Regions from separate parts of the Pantoea sp. S18 genome, predicted to be linked through region 4. Evidence: predicted binding sites of a transcription regulator. Region 4 holds the regulator's gene; each other region holds the start of a gene.
What was found. The regulator CRP, encoded in region 4, controls carbon source genes, mostly activating them, when cyclic AMP is high. The targets are predictions, from matches to a motif close to ATGTGANNNNNNTCACAT.
Positions count from the first base shown of each region.

Region 1: a site for CRP is predicted at 2,922-2,939, ahead of VIJ98_RS03585 (iron-containing alcohol dehydrogenase). Genes of this name have one in related genera too.
Region 2: a site for CRP is predicted at 1,981-1,998, ahead of cdd (cytidine deaminase). Genes of this name have one in related genera too.
Region 3: a site for CRP is predicted at 2,272-2,289, ahead of focA (formate transporter FocA). Genes of this name have one in related genera too.

Region 1 covers NZ_CP142688.1:801,887-806,898, reverse strand. The annotation lists gene VIJ98_RS03600 (DeoR/GlpR family DNA-binding transcription regulator) at 1-609, opposite strand, end outside; gene VIJ98_RS03595 (D-threonate 4-phosphate dehydrogenase) at 616-1,596, opposite strand; gene dtnK (D-threonate kinase) at 1,589-2,860, opposite strand; gene VIJ98_RS03585 (iron-containing alcohol dehydrogenase) at 3,044-4,192, shown strand; gene VIJ98_RS03580 (dihydrodipicolinate synthase family protein) at 4,210-5,012, shown strand, end outside.
Region 2 covers NZ_CP142688.1:2,814,563-2,819,574, reverse strand. The annotation lists gene VIJ98_RS12995 (NAD-dependent malic enzyme) at 1-870, opposite strand, end outside; gene cdd (cytidine deaminase) at 1,031-1,927, opposite strand; gene VIJ98_RS12985 (CidB/LrgB family autolysis modulator) at 2,052-2,744, opposite strand; gene VIJ98_RS12980 (CidA/LrgA family protein) at 2,737-3,120, opposite strand; gene metG (methionine--tRNA ligase) at 3,291-5,012, opposite strand, start outside.
Region 3 covers NZ_CP142688.1:1,477,216-1,482,227, forward strand. The annotation lists gene pflB (formate C-acetyltransferase) at 1-1,285, opposite strand, end outside; gene focA (formate transporter FocA) at 1,355-2,215, opposite strand; gene ycaO (30S ribosomal protein S12 methylthiotransferase accessory factor YcaO) at 2,573-4,336, opposite strand; gene serC (3-phosphoserine/phosphohydroxythreonine transaminase) at 4,647-5,012, shown strand, end outside.
Region 4 covers NZ_CP142688.1:3,925,962-3,930,973, forward strand. The annotation lists gene VIJ98_RS18305 (hydrolase) at 1-516, shown strand, start outside; gene VIJ98_RS18310 (YheU family protein) at 519-737, shown strand; gene VIJ98_RS18315 (phosphoribulokinase) at 799-1,668, shown strand; gene VIJ98_RS18320 (OsmC family protein) at 1,720-2,124, opposite strand; gene crp (cAMP-activated global transcriptional regulator CRP) at 2,429-3,061, shown strand; gene VIJ98_RS18330 (YccS/YhfK family putative transporter) at 3,120-5,012, shown strand, end outside.

The sequences.
Region 1 (5,012 bases), 1.2 Mb from region 4:
AACACGGCGGCGTGCATTGGCCAGCAGATCCATCTTCAATCCGGCTTTATCTTCGGTTGGCGTGGTAATCCCGCGTTCGATGCTCCACGAGTTGCAGCTGACAAAGGCGATATCGGGATTGATGCTGCGCAGCAAGCGACGTCCATGTTCACCAATACACGACTGGCTGGAATCATCGATGCGTCCACCAATAATGGTGGTTTCGATTTGCTTAAATTCGGAAAGAAACAGCGCGATGTGCAGATCGGCAGTGATCACCCGCAGCTTGAGGTGCGTCAGCTGGCGCGCCAGCTCCAGCATGGTAGTGCCGGCATCCAATACCACCGCATCACCCGATTGCACGTAGCTGGCGGCAAACTGCGCGATGGCCTGCTTCTCGGCGAGGTTACGCTGCATCTTCTCCAGCGTGGTCGGCTGATTGGGGATAAAGCGATTAAGCGTGACGCCGCCGTGGCTGCGGCTAATAACGCCCTCTTTATCCAGCTTGATCAGATCGCGGCGGATCGTCGCTGGCGAGGCAGAAATAGCGCTCACCAGTTGTTCAACAGTGACCAAATTATGGCTCTTCAGATAGTCCATAATCTGGTCGAGACGGCTTTGTCCCTTCATATTTCCCTATGCAAGCTGCATCGCGAGTTTAATGGAGATCGCCATGCTCGCAGAGTTCGCTTTACCTGTCCAGGCGATATCAAACGCGGTGCCGTGGTCCGCCGAGGTGCGGATAAACGGCAAGCCAGCGGTGATATTCACACCATCATAAAAACCTAATAATTTCAGCGGGATGTGCCCTTGATCGTGGTACATCGCTACCACCATATCGTACTGCCCTTCCTGACACTGCAGGAACACGGTATCTGGCGGGCATGGGCCGCTGACATCAATGCCCTGCGCTTTCATCGCCTGGATGGCGGGCGCGACAATAGTGATCTCTTCATCGCCAAACAGACCGTTTTCACCGGCATGCGGATTAACGCCTGCCACCGCGATGCGCGGCTTGTCGAAACCGACGCGGCGCAGGAAGCTGTCGGCCATACCGATCACCGTCTGAATGCGCTCGCCGTTTAAGGTATCGAGGAACTTGCGCAGCGCAATATGCGTGGTGACGTGAATCACTTTCAGCTTATCGGTGTAGAGCACCATGGCGTAATTTTTGGTGTTGGTCAGTTGCGCCAGCAGTTCGGTGTGGCCGGGATAAAGATGCCCCGCCGAATGCAGCGCCTCTTTATTTAACGGTGCGGTGGCAATCGCCTGCACCTCGCCAGCCAGCGCCAATTCGGTAGCGCGTTTGACGCAGCGCCAGGCCAAATCGCCCGCCGCTTTCTGCACCACGCCGGGCTGCAACGCGGCGGCATCCGCCAGCGGCTCATCAATCACGTTGATAATGCCGGGCGCGAAGTGCGCATCTTTGACCTGGTCGAGCACGCGCAGTTCAGCCTGCGGCGTGACATTGAGTCCCATCACCCGACGCAGCGTGTTGGCGCAACCCACCACCACGGCAGGCACGCCCGCTAACTCACCTTCTGCCAGCGCTTTAATGATGATCTCCGGGCCAATGCCCGCCGGATCGCCCATGGTAATCGCAATAATTTTACTCACTCGACTTCTCCTCAATAAAACGAATGGCTTCTACCAGGGTGTTTTCGTCACCAAAGCCACCTGCTTTGGTCATCACCGGCAGGTGTAATTCACTGTTAAGCAAAACCCCGTGCGGCACGCAGCCCGCCACAAGGCCCTGAATCTGGAAACCGCTCGCGCCAAACGCCTGTGCCACGGCAATCGCCACATCACCGCCAGAGAGATACAGCCCAGCGGGCTGCACCTCGCGGCACACGCGGCGGATTATCTGCGCGAGAAACTGGCAGATGCGCTCGCCCAATAACTGACGTGAAACCTGATGCTGTTGGCATAACTGCTCGATCTCATGACGCTGATCGGCGTGTTGCGTAGTGCGCACCACGCAATGCGCGCGGTCGTACAGCGCCTGCTGCATTGCCTGCTGCCACTGTTCAGCCTGCGGCCAGGCCGGTTGGGCAAACAGCTGGCGGATATCAATATCGATAACGCGGATGTCGCGCTGGCTGGCGAGGCGCGTAATCTGCTGCTGCGCAATCGCGCTCATCGAGCCAACCACAGCCAGCACCGGACGCGGCTGACGCGCCGCCAGCATCGCGCCAAGCGCATCGCTGAGCCCGGACGCACCGGCCAGCAATGGACGCGCCTCCAGCGTGGCTGCCGCGGCCATTAATAAGGCAATGTCGCCGTCCTGCTCGATATCCACCACCAGCAAACCTTGCTTGCTGCCAAGTACCTGCGCCAGCTGGTCGCCACGCAGCGTGGCGAGATCGAGGGTTTCACCCGGCAAGGTGCTCTGCATCTGCAATCGCGTCAGCACATGACCGCTGGTGACCGGCGTTTTAGGATCGCTGGCGAATTCGCTGTCGATCAGGCGTTGCTGATGGATCCACACTTCACCCGCACGCGTGGTGCGTCCAAGCTTCGGCACCGCCGGCACCACTAAGGCCAATGTTTTGCCGCTGGCCTGCATTGCGGCTTCGATTTCCGCGCCGGGATTGCCGCGCAGCGTGGAATCAATCTTCTTAAACAACCAACCATCGTTAGCGATGGCCTGATGTTGCTCAATCGCCGCCCGCGTGCGGCGGGCCGCTTCCTGTTCGCTGAGCGCACGGCTATCGGTGCTGATCACCAGCACATCGGCGGCATCAGCGTCATGCGGCGTGCTGCTATCAAACAGCACATGCACACGCGCTCCGGCTTGTGCCAGCCCGCTGCCCGCGTCATTGGCGCCGGTGAAATCATCGGCAATCACCAGGACTGGCGTTTTCCATGGCGGTAAAGTCATGCTCTCTCCTCTTCCGGCCGCTGCCGTGCTGCAATGATTATATTCAATCATGATTGATTATATGTGAGCAAGATCAAATTAATCGAAATCAATTTGTCCTATAAAATTAGGCACTGTAGTGATAGACCTCGCGCTGCTTGAGCAAATTTAATCATTCGGCACAAAAAAACGTAAGGGTAAGAGATGAATATCAACAGCACCGTGATCAGTGGCTTTCAGGCGCTTAATGACCTCAGCTATTTACTGCAAGGTAAAGAAAAAGCGCTGCTGGTGACCGATAAGAATATTGAAGGCATTCCGGCGGTGCAGACGCTAATCGCCCAACTGAAACAGCAGATTGCCAGCCTGAGCATCGTCAATACGGTGCCGCCAGAACCCAGCCAACACGATGTGGCAGCCATTGTCGCCGCGCTGCCGAGCACCGATGTGGATCTGGTGATTGGCGTCGGTGGTGGCAGCGTACTGGACGTCGCCAAGCTGCTGTCGATTCTGTGTGTCGAAGGCGCGCCGACACTGGATGCGCTGCTGGCGGGTGAAAAACCGCAGACGCGCACCACTTCGCTGCTGATTCCGACCACCGCAGGTACCGGCTCAGAAGCCACGCCTAACGCGATTCTGGCAATCCCCGAGAAAGAGACCAAAGTCGGCATTATCACGCCGGTGATGCTGCCAGATTATGTCGCGCTGGTGCCAGAACTTACTACCAGCATGCCACCGCACATCGCCTCTTCCACCGGTATCGATGCGCTGTGCCATTTAATCGAGTGCTTTACCGCTACCGTGTCGAATCCGGTGAGCGATAACTATGCGCTGATCGGCATGAAAAAGCTGTTTGCCAGCCTCGAAACCACCATCGCGGAGCCGGATAACCTTGAAGCGCGCCTGAATATGCTGTGGGCGTCTTATTACGGTGGCGCATCGATTGCGCATGCCGGTACGCATCTGGTACATGCAATGTCTTATCCGCTGGGCGGCAAATATCACCTGCCGCACGGCGTCGCCAACGCCATTCTGCTCGCGCCCTGTATGCGCTTTGTGCGTCCGGCGGCGGTGAGCAAATTCGCTCAGGCTTACGATCTACTGCCGGATGCCGATACCTCGCTGGACGACGAAGCCAAATCCCACGCGCTGGTGGCGTATTTTGCCGCGCTGGTGAAACGCCTGAAGCTGCCCGCCAGCCTGGAAGAGCTGGGTATCGGCCCGGATCATCTGCCGTATCTGGTGGAAGCCGCGCTCGACGTGCAGCGCCTGATGAAGAATGTACCGATGAAAGTGGGCGCCGATGACGTACGCAACGTCTACCTGACGCTATTTCCGGCTTTGAATCACTAAGGATTATCGAGGACAACATGAGCAAAAAAATTCAGGGCGTGTTAACCGCCATCGTCACCACCTTCGATCGCGACGGCGCATTCAATCCAGCCGCTCAACGCGAACAGGTTCAACGTCAATTAAGCGCTGGCAACGGCATCTTCTGCGGCGGCACCAACGGCGAATTCTTCGTGTTGAACGAACAGGAGAAGCTGGCGGTGACGCAAACCTGCGTTGATGAAGTGAACGGCAGCGCGCCGGTGGTGGCGCACATTGGCGAGATCTCCACACGTGAAACCATTCGCCTTGGGAAACAAGTGGCGAAGCTGGGCGTGGATGCGGTTTCGGTGATCACGCCCTATTTCGTGCCGCTGAAGCAGGAAGAGCTGATTGCCCACTATCGCGCGGTGGCCGACGCCATCGACGTGCCGCTGTTCCTCTACAACATTCCGGCGCGCACCGGCAACACGCTGCAGCCGGAAACCGTATGCACGCTGGCCGCGCACCCGAACATCATCGGCATTAAAGACAGCGCCGGCAGCTACGAAAGCCTGAGCGGCTTCCTGCAAGCGGCTGCAGGAATCGACAGTTTTGATGTGCTGAACGGCCCGGATTCGCTGATTCATCAGGGCTTTGTCGACGGCTGCTCAGCCTGTATTTCTGGTCTCGCTAACGTGGCACCTAAAGAGATCAATGCGATTTGGGCACGCTTTCATGCCGGCGATATCGAAGGTTCGCGCCTGGCGCAGGAAAACGTCACCGGTCTGCGCACCGATCTGTATAGCGTGGGCTTCTCTCCCGCCGCAGTGAAAAAAGCGGTGACGCTGCTGGGCTTTGAGGT
Region 2 (5,012 bases), 1.1 Mb from region 4:
GCCGGCAGCGCGGCTGGCGGCGATTAAAGTGCCGACGGTCACTGCGGCGGTGCCCTGAATGTCGTCGTTAAAGCAGCAGATCTCATCGCGATAGCGCTCCAGCAGCGGCATAGCGTTTTTCTGCGCGAAGTCTTCGAACTGCAACAGCACGTTCGGCCAGCGACGATTCACCGCCTGGATAAACTCGTTAACGAACTCTTCGTACTCTTCGCCAGTAATGCGCGGATGACGCCAGCCCATATAGAGCGGATCGTTCAGCAATTGTTGGTTGTTGGTGCCGACATCCAGTACCACCGGCAAGGTGTAAGCCGGGCTGATGCCGCCACACGCGGTATACAGCGACAGCTTACCGATTGGGATGCCCATGCCGCCGATACCCAAATCGCCGAGACCGAGAATACGTTCGCCATCGGTCACCACGATCACTTTTACATTCTGTTTAGTGGCGTTCTGCAGCATGTCTTCGATGCGGTCGCGGTTGTTGTAAGAGATGAACACGCCGCGCGCGCGACGGTAAATTTCAGAGAAGTGTTCACAGGCGGCGCCGACCGTTGGGGTGTAGATAATCGGCATCATCTCTTCCAGATGATTGTCGAGCAGGCGGTAGAACAGGGTTTCGTTGGTATCCTGGATGTTACGCAGATAGACATGCTTGTCGTTGTTATTTTTGAAATCCAGGAACTGGCGCCAGGCACGTTCTGCCTGCTCTTCGATGGTTTCTACCGCTTCCGGTAGCAGGCCGTTGAGGTTAAATTCGTTACGTTCTTCGAGGGTGAAGGCGCTGCCTTTATTCAACAGCGGAAATTCCAGCAGGATCGGACCCGCATAAGGAATATACAGCGGGCGTTTACTTTCGTAGTCGAGTTCCATGCAGTGCTTGCTCCGGTTGCAGTGTTTTCTGACGTATCGCCGGGAAAAGGTAACGCCAGTCCATCTTGAAGTGAAGAGGTTCTGGCGCCCGATCCTATGAAAATTCCTGCAGATGTACAGCTTTTGTTAACAGAAGGTCACAAAAGCGGTAAAAGGATCACTAAACTGATGTTTTCGAAACTAAAGTAAGTGAGAAATCCTCACATCCTAACGCCTTAAGCGTAGCGCGTGTCGCATCCAGCTGACTCAGCGTGCTGTCCTGACATTCTGCCAAAACCGCTTGCTGAATAGTCTCCAACGCTTCGTTGCTCATGTTCATCAAAATCAGTGCGGCTTGCAGCGGCGGCAAGCTTGGGTTGAAGGCGGCGTTTTCCGCATAGCGGCCGGTAAAGACCTTGCCGCTCTGGCTGCGCAACGCCACGCCGCTGTAGCTCAGGCTATAAGGTGCGTGACTGTGATTGGCGGCGGTAATAGCTGCCTGTTGCAACGCATCACCTTGAACGGCAAAACCATGATCGATCGGCGTCAGCAAACGTTCTGTGATGTTGAGATCGGCTGGACCAAACGCATCCGGTAAATAGTCGCCCAGCGTGCTAACCGCGCGTCCCGGCAGGCTGATGCGAATCGACGTGCCGCTGTTCAGCTCGTTCATAAACTGACGGCAATGTCCGCACGGCGTGTAATTGACGGTAATCGCCGCCAGCTTCTCTTCACCGCGCAGCCAGGCATGCGTAATGGCACTTTGCTCGGCGTGCACCGTCTGCTGCAGCGGCGTGTGCAGGAACTCCATGTTGGCACCGAAGTACCAATGTCCGCTGACGCCGCGCGAGATCGCGCCGACATTAAAATTTGATATGGTTGCCACCGCGCAGCTCGCCGCCAGCGGCAGCAGTTCCAGCGCCAGCGCATCATCATCCAGACCGGTAAGCTGTTTCAGTTGCGCGACATCCTGCGGACGCAATACGCCGTGGAAATCCGGCGCATCGAGCAGCGGCTGAATCGCAGCTTGCAGCGCAGCGGGCAGGGCAGAAAAAGCAGTAAGGAATCGTGAATGCATGATGTGATGGCCTCAGTTACGCGTTAGCGGCGATGCGCCGCCAGAGGTTTTATATGTGATCCAAGTCGCTCTGACAATGCAAGCTGATTGGGTTGTTTCAACTTTGCGAGATCTCTCGCAAGTTTCAGCCCCACCAATGCATTAATAGCGGAAAAAGGAACGGTGCCAGTAACGAAGTGATGATGCCGCAAATCACCAAAGCCAGTGAGCTGAAGGCACCTTCCTGATAATCGATCTCGGCGGCGCGTGCGGTGCCTAACGCGTGCGAAGCATTACCAATCGCCAATCCGCGCGAAGATTTGTTTTTCACCTTAAACAGATTAAGCAGCATATGACCAAACACCGCGCCCAGCACACCGGCGATGAGCACGCAGATGGCGCTGATAGCGGGAATACCGTGCAGCGAGGCGGAGACCGCCATCGCAATCGGCGTGGTGACAGATTTCGGCATAATGGTGGCGGCGATTTCCGGCGTTGCGCCCATCCACAGCGCAATCGCGGTACCCGACACCATCGCCGTAATGCTGCCGATGAAACAGACGCTGATGATGGTTTTCCAGCGCGCACGAATCTGATGCATCTGCTCATACAGCGGCAACGCCAGCGCGACAACCGCCGGTTGCAGCAACTGATTGAGCAGGCTGCTGCCGGCAAAATAGCGCGTGTAAGGCAGATTGGTAAGCAGCAGAATCGGAATGACAATCGCCATCGCCACCAGCAATGGATTGACGATGGAGATATTGATTTTCGCCGCCAGTTTGCGCGCCAGAAAATAGGCGATTACGGTCAGCGGCAGCGACCACCATGCGTCAATCATTCGGCTTCTCCTGCGGGCGCTGCAAACGCTCAGCGCTGAGACCCACAATCAGCAGCACCATAAAAGTACTGACAATGCACGACACCACAATCGGTCCAAACTGCTCGGTGAGAATATCGGTATAGCCCATCACGCCGACACTAATCGGCACAAACAGCAGCGCCATGTAGCGGATCAGTAAATGGCATCCGGGTTTCACCCACTCAACCGGCATGATTTGCAGCGCCAGCAACAGAAACAGCAGCAGCATGCCGATGATGCTGCCGGGAATGGTTATCGGGAGCAGGGAAGAAATCCCCATTCCAGCGTAAAGCGCCGCATAGATGATGACGAAGGCGCGCACATAGCGCCAACAAGCAGAGAGAACGGCAGGCATGTCAGGCTCCTGTTTTCGTAGCGCTTTATCATACGCATTAAGCGATTAGCGTGCTAGCGATCACAATACAGTCTGAGCTGGTCGCCATAAATTGCGACCCTACGAAAAACGCGCCAATCCTTTGTAGGATCAACAGGTACAAAAAAGCCGCCCTGAGGCGGCTTGTTAGCTTACTTAACCGGCATGCCCGGAACTGCGCCGCTATCCACGGAAAGCACAAACAGGTCTTTGCCGCCTGGGCCCGCTGACAGCACCATGCCTTCTGAAATACCGAAGCGCATTTTGCGCGGCGCGAGGTTAGCCACGATGATGGTCATCTTGCCGACCAGCACGGAAGGATCCGGATACGCCGCGCGAATGCCAGAGAAAATCTGACGCTTCTCGCCACCCAAATCCAGCTCCAGACGCAGCAGTTTGTCAGAACCGTCAACCAGCTCAGCTTTCTCGATCAGCGCCACGCGCATATCGACCTTGGCGAAATCATCGATGGTGATGGTGTCGCCAATCGGCGCATCCGCCAAAGGACCTGTTGCCGCAGGTTTGTTCGCCGCAGCTGCATCCTCTTTCGAGGCTTCAACCAGCGCGTCAACCTTGGTCATCTCGATACGGCCATACAGCGCTTTGAACGGTGCCACTTCATGATCCAGCAGCGGTTGGGCAATCGCATCCCAGCTCAGCTCGCTCTGCAGGAAGGCTTCGGTGCGTTCGGTCAGCGAAGGCAGCACCGGCTTCAGCCAGGTCATTAATACGCGGAACAGGTTGATGCCCATTGAGCAGATCGCTTGCAGGTCGGCATCGCGGCCTTCTTGCTTCGCCACCACCCAAGGTGCCTGCTCATCGACATAGCGATTCGCCAGATCGGCCAGCGCCATGATTTCACGGATCGCGCGGTTATATTCGCGGCTAGCCCAAGCTTCGCCAATCTTCTCAGAGGCATCAACAAAGGTCTGATACAACGCCGGATCGGCCAGTTCACTCGCCAGCTTGCCGCCAAAGCGTTTGGTCAGGAAGCCCGCATTACGTGACGCCAGGTTCACCACTTTGTTCACCACGTCCGCATTAACTCGTTGCACGAAATCTTCCAGATTCAGGTCGATGTCGTCGATGCGCGAAGAGAGCTTGGCCGCGTAGTAGTAACGCAGGCTGTCGGCATCCAGATGCTGCAACCAGGTGCTGGCTTTAATAAAGGTGCCGCGCGATTTGGACATCTTCGCGCCGTTCACCGTCACATAACCGTGTACGAACAGGTTGGTTGGCTTGCGGAAGTTGCTGCCTTCCAGCATCGCCGGCCAGAACAGGCTGTGGAAATAGACGATGTCTTTACCGATAAAGTGATACAGCTCGGTCGTGGAATCTTTCTTCCAGAACTCGTCGAAATCGAGATCGCCGCGCTTGTCGCACAGGTTTTTGAATGAACCCATGTAACCGATTGGCGCATCCAGCCAGACGTAGAAGTATTTGCCTGGCGCGCCAGGAATTTCGAAGCCGAAGTAAGGTGCATCGCGCGAGATATCCCACTGCTGCAAGCCAGACTCAAACCACTCCTGCATCTTGTTAGCCACCTGCTCTTGCAGCGCACCTGAGCGCGTCCACGCCTGTAACATTGCGCTGAAAGAGGGCAGATCAAAGAAGAAGTGCTCTGAATCGCGCAGCACCGGCGTCGCGCCTGAAACCACAGATTTCGGGTCGATCAGCTCGGTTGGGCTGTAGGTCGCGCTGCACACTTCGCAGTTATCGCCATACTGATCCGGTGACTTACATTTCGGGCAGGTGCCTTTCACGAAACGGTCCGGCAGGAACATGCCTTTCTCAGGGTCGTACAGCTGAGAGATGGTGCGGTTCTTGATGAAGCCGTTCTCTTTCAGACGACCATAAATCAGTTCGGACAGCTG
Region 3 (5,012 bases), 1.8 Mb from region 4:
GCTTACCGACAATCATTGGGCTAACGCAGCAGGCGATAGCATAGTCATCGTTGTCAAAGTCAGGACGCATCAGGTCGTCATTCTCATACTGCAATGAGGATGTATCGATAGAAACTTTTGCGGCGTATTTCTTGAAGTTAACCGGCAGTTTTTCAGACCACAGAATGGTCATGTTTGGTTCCGGAGATGGACCCATGGTGTAAAGCGTATTCAGGAAACGGAAGGTACTTTTGGTCACCAGAGTACGGCCATCTACGCCCATACCCGCTAATGATTCTGTTGCCCAGATTGGGTCACCGGAGAACAGCTCATCGTATTCAGGCGTACGCAGGAAGCGCACCATACGCAGTTTCATTACCAGATGGTCAATCAGTTCCTGTGCGTCTTCTTCAGTTAGTTTCCCGGCCTGAATATCGCGGTCGATGTACACATCAAGGAAGGTGGATACGCGACCGAAGGACATCGCCGCACCATTCTGAGATTTCACCGCCGCGAGGTAGCCGTAGTAAGTCCACTGAACGGCTTCTTGTGCATTGGTAGCGGGCAACGAGATATCTGAACCATACTTCGCAGCCATCTCTTTGATTTGACCCAGCGCACGATGCTGTTCAGAAATCTCTTCACGCAGGCGAATAGTGGCTTCGAGGTCAACACCATTCTCCATATCGCTTTGCAGAGAATTGAACTGCGCAACTTTGTCTTTCATCAGGTAATCAATGCCGTACAGCGCAACGCGGCGATAGTCACCGATGATACGACCGCGGCCATAGGCATCAGGTAAACCTGTCAGTACGCCTGATTTACGGCAGCGCATGATGTCTGGGGTATAAACATCGAATACGCCTTGGTTATGGGTTTTGCGGTAATCAGTGAAGACTTTTTTCAGCGCGGGATCGAGTTCGCGGCCATAAACCTTGCAAGAGCCCTCAACCATTTTGATGCCGCCGAACGGGATGATGGCACGTTTCAGAGGCGCTTCAGTTTGCAGACCAACAATTTTTTCCAGCGATTTGCTGATGTAGCCGGCGTCGTGAGAGGTGATGGTTGAAGCCAAATCGGTGTCAAAATCCACCGGCGCGTGAGTGCGGTTCTCAATTTTGATGCCTTCAAGCACGCTGTCCCACAACTTAGTTGTGGCTGGAGTCGCGCCCGCGAGGAAGGACTCGTCGCCTTCATACGGTGTATAGTTTTTCTGGATAAAGTCACGGACGTTGACGCTGTTCTGCCATTCGCCGGCGCTAAATCCTTCCCAGGCTGACGCCATTTTTTCATTCAGTTCGGACATGATATACCTGCCTTATTTAGGGAGACTTTGACGTATGGCGCGCTGCTTCAGCACGCCAGTACCAATTCATTAATGCACCGGCTCATCGCCACGCAGATAGATTACCCAGTAGGTCAAACCGACTAATAATCCGCCGCCAATAATGTTGCCGATGGTTACGGGAATAAGGTTATTAAGAATAAAATCGCTAACGCTGAGTGAGGGAAACTGTGCTGCGCTTGCACCAGCCATTTGCCAGAATTCCGGGCTGGCAAAATCACGGATAACAATGGCCATCGGAATGAGGAACATGTTGGCTATGCTGTGTTCGAAGCCGCAGGCAACAAACATCGCTACCGGTAAGATCATCGCAAACATTTTATCCATCAGGCTTCGGCCGGAGTAACTCATCCATACCGCCAGGCAAACCATCAAATTGGCGAGCGTGCCGAGACTGACTGCTTCAATAAAGGTGTGATGCATCTTGTGGTCAGCGGTTTGCAGAAGGTTTAAGCCCCAGGCACCATTCGCCACCATGTGTTCACCGGCCAGCCAGATCAGCGCTACAAAGAACAGCGCGCCAAACAGGTTACCTATATAGACGGTCAACCAATGTCGACCAAGTTGCAGCCAGGTGATTCGGCCGCTGGCTTTTGCCACCACGATCAGAACAGTTGAGGTGAACAGGTCAGCGCCACACACGACTACTAACATTAAACCGAGTGAGAAACAGATACCGCCGATCAGTTTTGCTATGCCGTAGGGCATGGCTCCACTTCCGGTAGTTGCAGTGATATAGAAGACAAATGCAATTGAGATAAATACGCCAGCAGTAATGGCAAGGAAGAATGTGGTTAAAGGACGTTTAGTAGCTTTATATATGCCGGCTTCTTCTGCAACTTTCGCCATTGCCGCCGGTAATAATGAATTAAAAGGGTTGTCAGCTTTCACACTAACGCTCTCCAAAAATTGCCTGTAAAGATACTAACAAAGGAGTATAGGTCAGAAATTGATGTGGATCATATTTGACCGGAAGGTTGCTGATAAGCGAAGCGATAAAGCATGCATTTTGTGTTTAACTAATTGAATTATATAAAATAAATAATTTTTAATTTATGCAAAATAAGTTGAAGGTGGATGCAGTCAAGGCTGGGTTTTGTTAAATATCATTAACGAATGAAGCTTAATTGTTATTCAATAATACGCTTTAATATCTTTGCATGATCAAAATAAAAAAATGGCACTGATTTTTTTCAGTGCCATTTACCAATACGTTAATTTCTATGGATAAGACTTAAAGCGTTAAGGCTATTTTTGTGACCAGTAACGACGTTTGGCTGTCTGCAGTTTTTCATAGGCAGCGAGTAATGATTGATGCGCAGGGAATGCTTTTAGGTCCAGATCGACCGCTTGCAATCCATAGAAGGGCGCTTCACCACTAATTGCCGCTGAAGCAGCTTCAACAGCGGCTTGGCCATACATACGAACAAAGGCGCGATGATATTGAAGTGGATCACGTTCCTCTTCCATTGCCAGCAGCAGCAAGGTTTGCAGGCAGCGATAGTAGTTAGCGCGCTCTTCGCTGAAGATGGACTGGTTAAATTCCATCGTCCATTCAGTCCAAATCAGAGCCTGATCCAGGTCGCCACCTGCCAGCGCTAGCATCGCTTTCAGCTCGCCGATACGCAGCGTGTACCAACCATTATCTTTGCCTGATGCCAGACCCAGCAGTTCGCGCACGCGAGTAAAGTCATCATGACCTTCCTCATCCAGTTGCACGATCAGCTCGAGATAGGCCTCAGGTTCCCATTGGCTTTCCGGCAGCGCCAGCAGCGTTTCGCGCAGTGGTGCACCCATGCTGTTATTCGCCAGCAGCAGATCTTCCGCTGGATAAATATCAGACATACCAGGAACGATAATGCGGCAAGCGTAAACGCTCAGATGTTCATAGTCAGCGATATAGACTTCTTTATCTTCCGCACGGAAGATCGCCATCAGCGTATCAAACTCTTCGTGCGTGGTACCCGCAAAGCTCCAGTCGACGAAAGGATAGTCAGCATCGTTTTTGAACATATCCCATGAAATCAGACCGCTTGAATCGATGAAATGCGTTTCCAGGTTAGCGTGTTCCGCCACTTCTTCATCATCAAACGTCGGCGGAGTAAACACGTCGAGATCTTTCAGACCACGGCCCTGCAGCAGTTCAGTAACTGTACGCTCCAGTGCGACGCCAAAGTCCGGATGTGCACCAAACGAAGCGAAACAGGTACCATTTGCTGGATTGAACAGCACTACGCAGATAACCGGATATTTACCGCCCAGTGAAGCATCGTAAGAGAAGATTGGGAAACCTTCTGCTTCCAGACGATCAATCGCTTCAATTACGCCAGGATGACGTTGCATCACCTCTGCTGGAATTTCTGGCAGGCTGATGGATTCGGCGATGATGCGATTCTTGATATGGCGCTCAAAAACCTCAGACAGGCCCTGTACGCGCGCTTCGTTCGCGGTGTTACCGGCTGACATACCATTCGAAACGTACAGATTTCCGATGATGTTCATCGGGATATAAACCGTTTGCTGGTCAGATTGGCGGGTAAATGGCAGGCCACAAATACCGCGCTCATCATTGCCGGATTGCAGATCAATCAGCTCAGAAGCACCCAGGCTCTCATCAGGATCATAGAACTTGCGCAGGCGCGCATCCAGAATGCCTTCTGGCAGGCTGTCGTCTTCAGTGAGCGGGAACCACTTTTCATTCGGATAGTGAACAAAATCGCCATTAGCGATGGATTTACCTAACCAGAAATCGGCGAAGAAATAGTTAGTAGAGAGGCGCTCAAAATATTCGCCCAGTGCTGAAGCCAGAGCGGCTTTTTTGCTAGCACCTTTGCCATTTGTAAAGCACAACGGGCAGTCGCGATCGCGAATGTGTACTGACCAGACGTGTGGCACCGGATTCAGCCAGGAAGCTTCTTCAATATTGAAACCAAGGTCTTGCAGTTTCTGCTGAAAGCGAGCAATGGAATCTTCCAGTGCGGCGTCTTTTCCGGGGATAAACGTTTGCGTCATGGTGGCGCTCTCTTAAGTCAAAGGGGTGGGCGTAAAGCGCGCAATAATACGGGTTTTATGCGTGCTTCGCTATTCAGTCAGCCAAATTTATCTCAGTCTGGTTAAGGTTTTTACGCTATTCCGCTCCCCGCTTTTTCTTTCTGGAATTACCTCACATAATTCCACAGCTTAATGCATTTATGACATAAGCTGCGGTGGAGCTGGCTCTGGAAATGTGATCGCTGCCGGATTAATGATTGCAGCCATCTGGAGGCAATGATAAAACCGGTGGGGTATTCATAACCGTTCGATATGACAGTGGTGAGGGGAAATGACTCAGGTTTATAATTTTAGCTCTGGCCCGGCTATGCTGCCGGTAGAAGTGCTCCGTCGCGCAGAACAAGAACTGACAAACTGGCACGGATTAGGCACCTCGGTGATGGAGATCAGTCACCGCAGTAAAGAGTTTATTGCTGTTGCAGAAGCGGCAGAACAAGATTTTCGCGATCTACTAAAGATCCCATCCAACTACAAAGTTTTATTCTGCCACGGCGGTGCGCGTGCACAATTCGCGGCCATCCCCGGCAACCTATTGGGTGACGCAAAAACCGCAGATTATATTGACGGCGGTTACTGGGCTCACAGCGCAATTAAAGAAGCCGAAAAATTCTGCTCGCCAAATACCATTGATATAAAA
Region 4 (5,012 bases):
GGTCACGATGTGCCGATTGATGCCGCCATCGCCATCTCGGCGCCGCTGGCGCTGGAGCCGTGCAGCGGCAAGCTGGACGTTGGCTTCTCGCGCTTCTATCAGCACTATTTGCTGACGCAGCTGAAAAAGAACGCCACGCGCAAACTGCGCGCCTGGCCCGGCACGCTGCCGGTCGATCTGAGCCAGCTACGTGCTTTCCGCCGCTTACGTGAGTTCGATGATGCGATAACCGCACGGGCGCACGGTTTTATTGACGCCAACGACTATTATCAACGAGCCAGCGCGATGCCGCTGCTCCCCGGCGTGCGCAAACCGCTGCTGATCATTCATGCGCAAGACGATCCCTTTATGACCGATGCCGTGATCCCGCAACCTGACCAGCTGTCAGCTTCCATTCAGTATCAGCTGACGCAGCAAGGCGGCCACGTCGGCTTTGTCGGCGGCACCTTGCTTAAACCGAAAATGTGGCTGGAACAGCGCGTGCCCGACTGGCTCTCAACTTATCTGGATGTGTAATTGTGATTATTCCCTGGCAACAACTCGAAGCGGAGACGCTGGAAAACCTGATTGAGACCTTCGTGTTACGCGAAGGCACCGATTACGGCGAGCAGGAACGCAGTTTGCTGCAAAAAGTCGCCGATGTGCGCCGCCAGCTGGAGCGCGGCGACGTGGTGCTGGTGTGGTCGGAACTGCATGAATCGATCAATATTATGCCGAAGGGTGAATTCCGCGGCTGATGCACCCTGCGGCAATTCGTGGTAACAATGCTCATCGCCGGACCTCACAGGGAGCTCTGTTATGTCAGCCAGGCATCCAATTATTGCCGTCACCGGTTCCAGCGGCGCCGGAACCACCACCACCAGCCTCGCCTTCCGCAAGATTTTCCAGCAGCTGAATCTGCATGCGGCGGAACTCGAGGGCGACAGTTTCCATCGCTTCACGCGTCCCGAAATGGACATGGCGATCCGCAAAGCGCGCGATCTCGGTCGCCACATCAGCTACTTCGGCCCGGAAGCCAATGATTTCGGCCTACTGGAGCAGACGTTCAAACATTACGGCCAAACCGGCCTCGGCGAATCACGCAAATATCTGCACACCTACGATGAAGCGGTGCCGTGGAATCAGGTGCCGGGTACTTTCACGCCGTGGCAGCCGCTGCCGGAAAACACCGATGTGCTGTTTTATGAAGGCTTGCACGGCGGCGTGGTCACGCAGCAGCAAAATGTGGCGGAGCATGTCGATCTGCTGGTTGGTGTGGTGCCGATTGTTAACCTTGAGTGGATTCAGAAGCTGGTGCGTGACACCGGCGAGCGCGGACATTCACGCGAAGCAGTAATGGATTCGGTGGTACGTTCGATGGAGGATTACATTAACTTCATCACGCCGCAGTTCTCGCGCACCCACATTAACTTCCAGCGCGTGCCGACCGTTGATACCTCAAATCCGTTTGCCGCCCGCGAAATTCCCTCGCTCGACGAAAGCTTCGTGGTGATTCATTTTCGCGGTCTGGAAGGCATCGCGTTCCCCTATCTGCTGGCGATGATTCAGGGATCGTTTATTTCCCACATCAATACGCTGGTGGTGCCGGGCGGCAAAATGGGATTGGCGATGGAGCTGATTATGCTGCCGCTGGTTCAGCGACTGATTGAAGGGAAACGGATTGAGTAGGTTTGGTGCGGGCTGTGAAAAGGGAGGCATGAATGCCTCCCCTACGACCGATTACAACTCGACAACCTCATAGCTGTGGGTAATTTCCACGCCTTTACCAAGCATGATCGCCACCGAGCAATATTTTTCTGCCGACAGGTCAACCGCGCGCGCAACCGCTTTATCGCTCAACGCTTTGCCGCTGACAATAAAATGCAGGTTGATGGTGGTAAAAATGCGTGGCGCCTCTTCACGGCGTTCTGAGGTGAGTTTCACTTCGCAATCGGCCACATCGCTGCGCCCTTTTTGCAGGATCGACACCACATCAATGGCGCTACAGCCGCCTGCGGCCATCAGCACCATCTCCATTGGACTTGGCGCTTTATCACCGGAATTACCGTCCATTAATACCTGATGGCCAGATGAGGATTCTCCGAGAAAGGTAAGACCTTCCACCCATTTCACTCGTGCCTGCATTATTCTCTCTCCTGAAGCGGCGGTTTTGCCGCCAGAGTACGCTTTCACCTGACAAACAGCAATCCAGAGTAATCCCCCTTTTGCTGAAGCGAGACAACACAAGACAGCTCGCAAAAGCTGTGCTACAAACAGTGCTGAAAATATTTTCGTCATCACAGACGAAGGCCGGAAGAATCAAAAGCGTAGCTTAAGAGTCCACCCGGAATAATTTTTCCATTACTGGAAACGCTCGACGATTAAACCGCCTGACAGGGAAAAATGCCCCCTGTATTTTGGGCACGATTACAACAGAGGATAATAGCGAATGGTTCTCGGCAAACCGCAAACAGACCCTACACTCGAATGGTTCCTGTCCCATTGCCATATTCACAAATATCCATCCAAAAGCACGCTCATCCATCAGGGTGAGAAAGCGGAAACGCTGTACTACATCGTAAAAGGTTCCGTAGCGGTACTGATTAAAGATGAAGAAGGCAAAGAGATGATTCTCTCCTACCTCAATCAGGGAGATTTCATCGGCGAACTCGGTCTTTTCGAAGAAGGCCAGGAACGTAGTGCCTGGGTACGTGCGAAGTCTGCCTGCGAAGTGGCTGAAATTTCATACAAAAAATTCCGTCAGCTGATTCAGGTAAACCCGGATATTTTAATGCGACTTTCGTCGCAAATGGCGCGTCGTCTGCAAGTCACATCTGAGAAAGTGGGCAACCTTGCCTTCCTCGATGTAACCGGACGTATCGCGCAAACGCTGCTAAATCTGGCCAAACAGCCAGATGCGATGACTCACCCAGACGGGATGCAAATCAAAATTACCCGTCAGGAGATTGGTCAGATCGTGGGCTGCTCACGCGAAACCGTGGGCCGTATCCTGAAAATGCTGGAAGATCAGAACCTGATCTCCGCACACGGTAAAACCATCGTCGTTTACGGCACCCGCTAATTTCTTCTCACCCACGGCGTGATGGCAACATCGCGCCGTTTCTATTTGCGATGAGCTGATGTGGCGCCGAATCATCTATCATCCCGAAGTTAACTATGCGCTGCGGCAAACGCTGGTGCTGTGCCTGCCTGTGGCTCTCGGCTGGCTGTTTGGCGATCTGCAAAAAGGTCTGCTGTTCTCGTTAGTGCCTGCCTGCTGCAACATGGCGGGGCTGGATACGCCGCACAAACGCTTCTTCAAACGCCTGATTGTGGGTGGTTCGCTGTTTGCCACCGGCAGTTTCCTGATGCAAATCCTTACTGCTTACCAGATTCCGTTGCCGCTGATTTTGCTGGCGCTGCCGCTGCTGATTGGCGTGACCGGCGAAATCGGTCCGCTGCATGCGCGCTTACTGCCCGCAACGCTCATCGCCGCCATCTTTACGCTCAGCTTAGTGGGACGCATGCCGATGTGGGTGCCGCCGCTGCTCTACATCGGCGGCACGCTGTGGTACGGCTTATTCAACTGGTTCTGGTTCTGGCTGTGGAAAGAGCAGCCGATGCGCGAATCGCTCAGCCTGCTGTTCCGCGAGCTGGCCGATTATTGCGATGCCAAATATACCTTACTGACGCAGCTGACCGATCCAGAAAAAGCGCTGCCACCGCTGCTGGCGCGTCAGCAAAAGGCGGTCGATCTCATCACCACCTGCTACCAGCAAATGCATATGCTGTCGGCCAGCCGCGATAACAGCCACAAACGCCTGACGCGCGCTTTCCAGGTGGCGCTGGATTTACAGGAACACATCTCGGTGAGTTTGCATCAGCCTGAAGAGGTGCAGAGGCTGGTTGAAGAGAGCCACGCCGAAGCGGTGATTCGCTGGAACGCCAAAATCATCTCGGCGCGACTGCGCGTGCTGGCGGATGCGATTCTCTACCATCAGCTGCCAGACCGTTTCCACATGGAGAAACAGCTCGGCGCGCTGGAGAAAATTGCGCGCCAGCATCCGGATAATCCGGTCGGTAACTTCTGCCTGTATCACTTCAGCCGCATCGCCCGCGTATTGCGTACGCAGAAGCCGCTCTACACGCGTGACCTGATGGCCGATCGCCAGCGCCGTTTGCCGCTGTTGCCGGCGCTGCGCAGTTATCTGTCATTCAAATCCACCGCGTTGCGCACGGCGGCACGCTTCGCCGTGATGCTGATGTTTGGCAGCTCGCTGGCGCTGTTCTTCAACATCCCCAAACCTTACTGGATTCTGATGACCATCATGTTCGTCAGCCAGAACGGTTACAGCGCGACGCGCGTGCGCATCCAGCACCGTGCACTGGGCACCTTTGCCGGTTTGCTGATCGCCGCCGCCTCGTTACGGCTGGCGGTGCCGGAATCAATCACGCTGCTGTTTATGCTGGGGATCACGCTGGCGAGTTATCTGATTACGCGTAAATATTACGGCTGGTCGATGATTGGCTTCACCGTCACGGCGGTGTATTCGCTGCAGCTGCTGTCGCTCAACGGCGCACAGTTTCTGCTGCCGCGCATGATGGATACCTTGATGGGCTGCTTGATTGCCTTCGCCGGGATGATTTGGCTGTGGCCGCAGTGGCAAAGCGGGCTGCTGCGCAAGAACGCGCACGATGCGCTGGAAGCCTATCAGGAAGCTCTGCGAATGTTGTTGGGACCGGAACAGTCGCCGGAGAAACTGGCATATCAGCGCATGAAGGTTAATCAGGCGCACAACGCGCTGTTCAACTCATTGAACCAGGCATCGAGCGAGCCAGGCTTTAATTTGCAATACCTGAAAGATATGCGCATGTGGGTTACGCACAGTCAGTTTATCGTCGAGCATATTAACGCCATGACGATTCTGGCGCGTGAGCACACCATGTTGACGGCGAAGCTAGCGGAACGTTATCTGCAATCCTGTGAAATCGCGCTGCAGCGTTGTCAGCAGCGGCTGGCGTATGACGGGCCG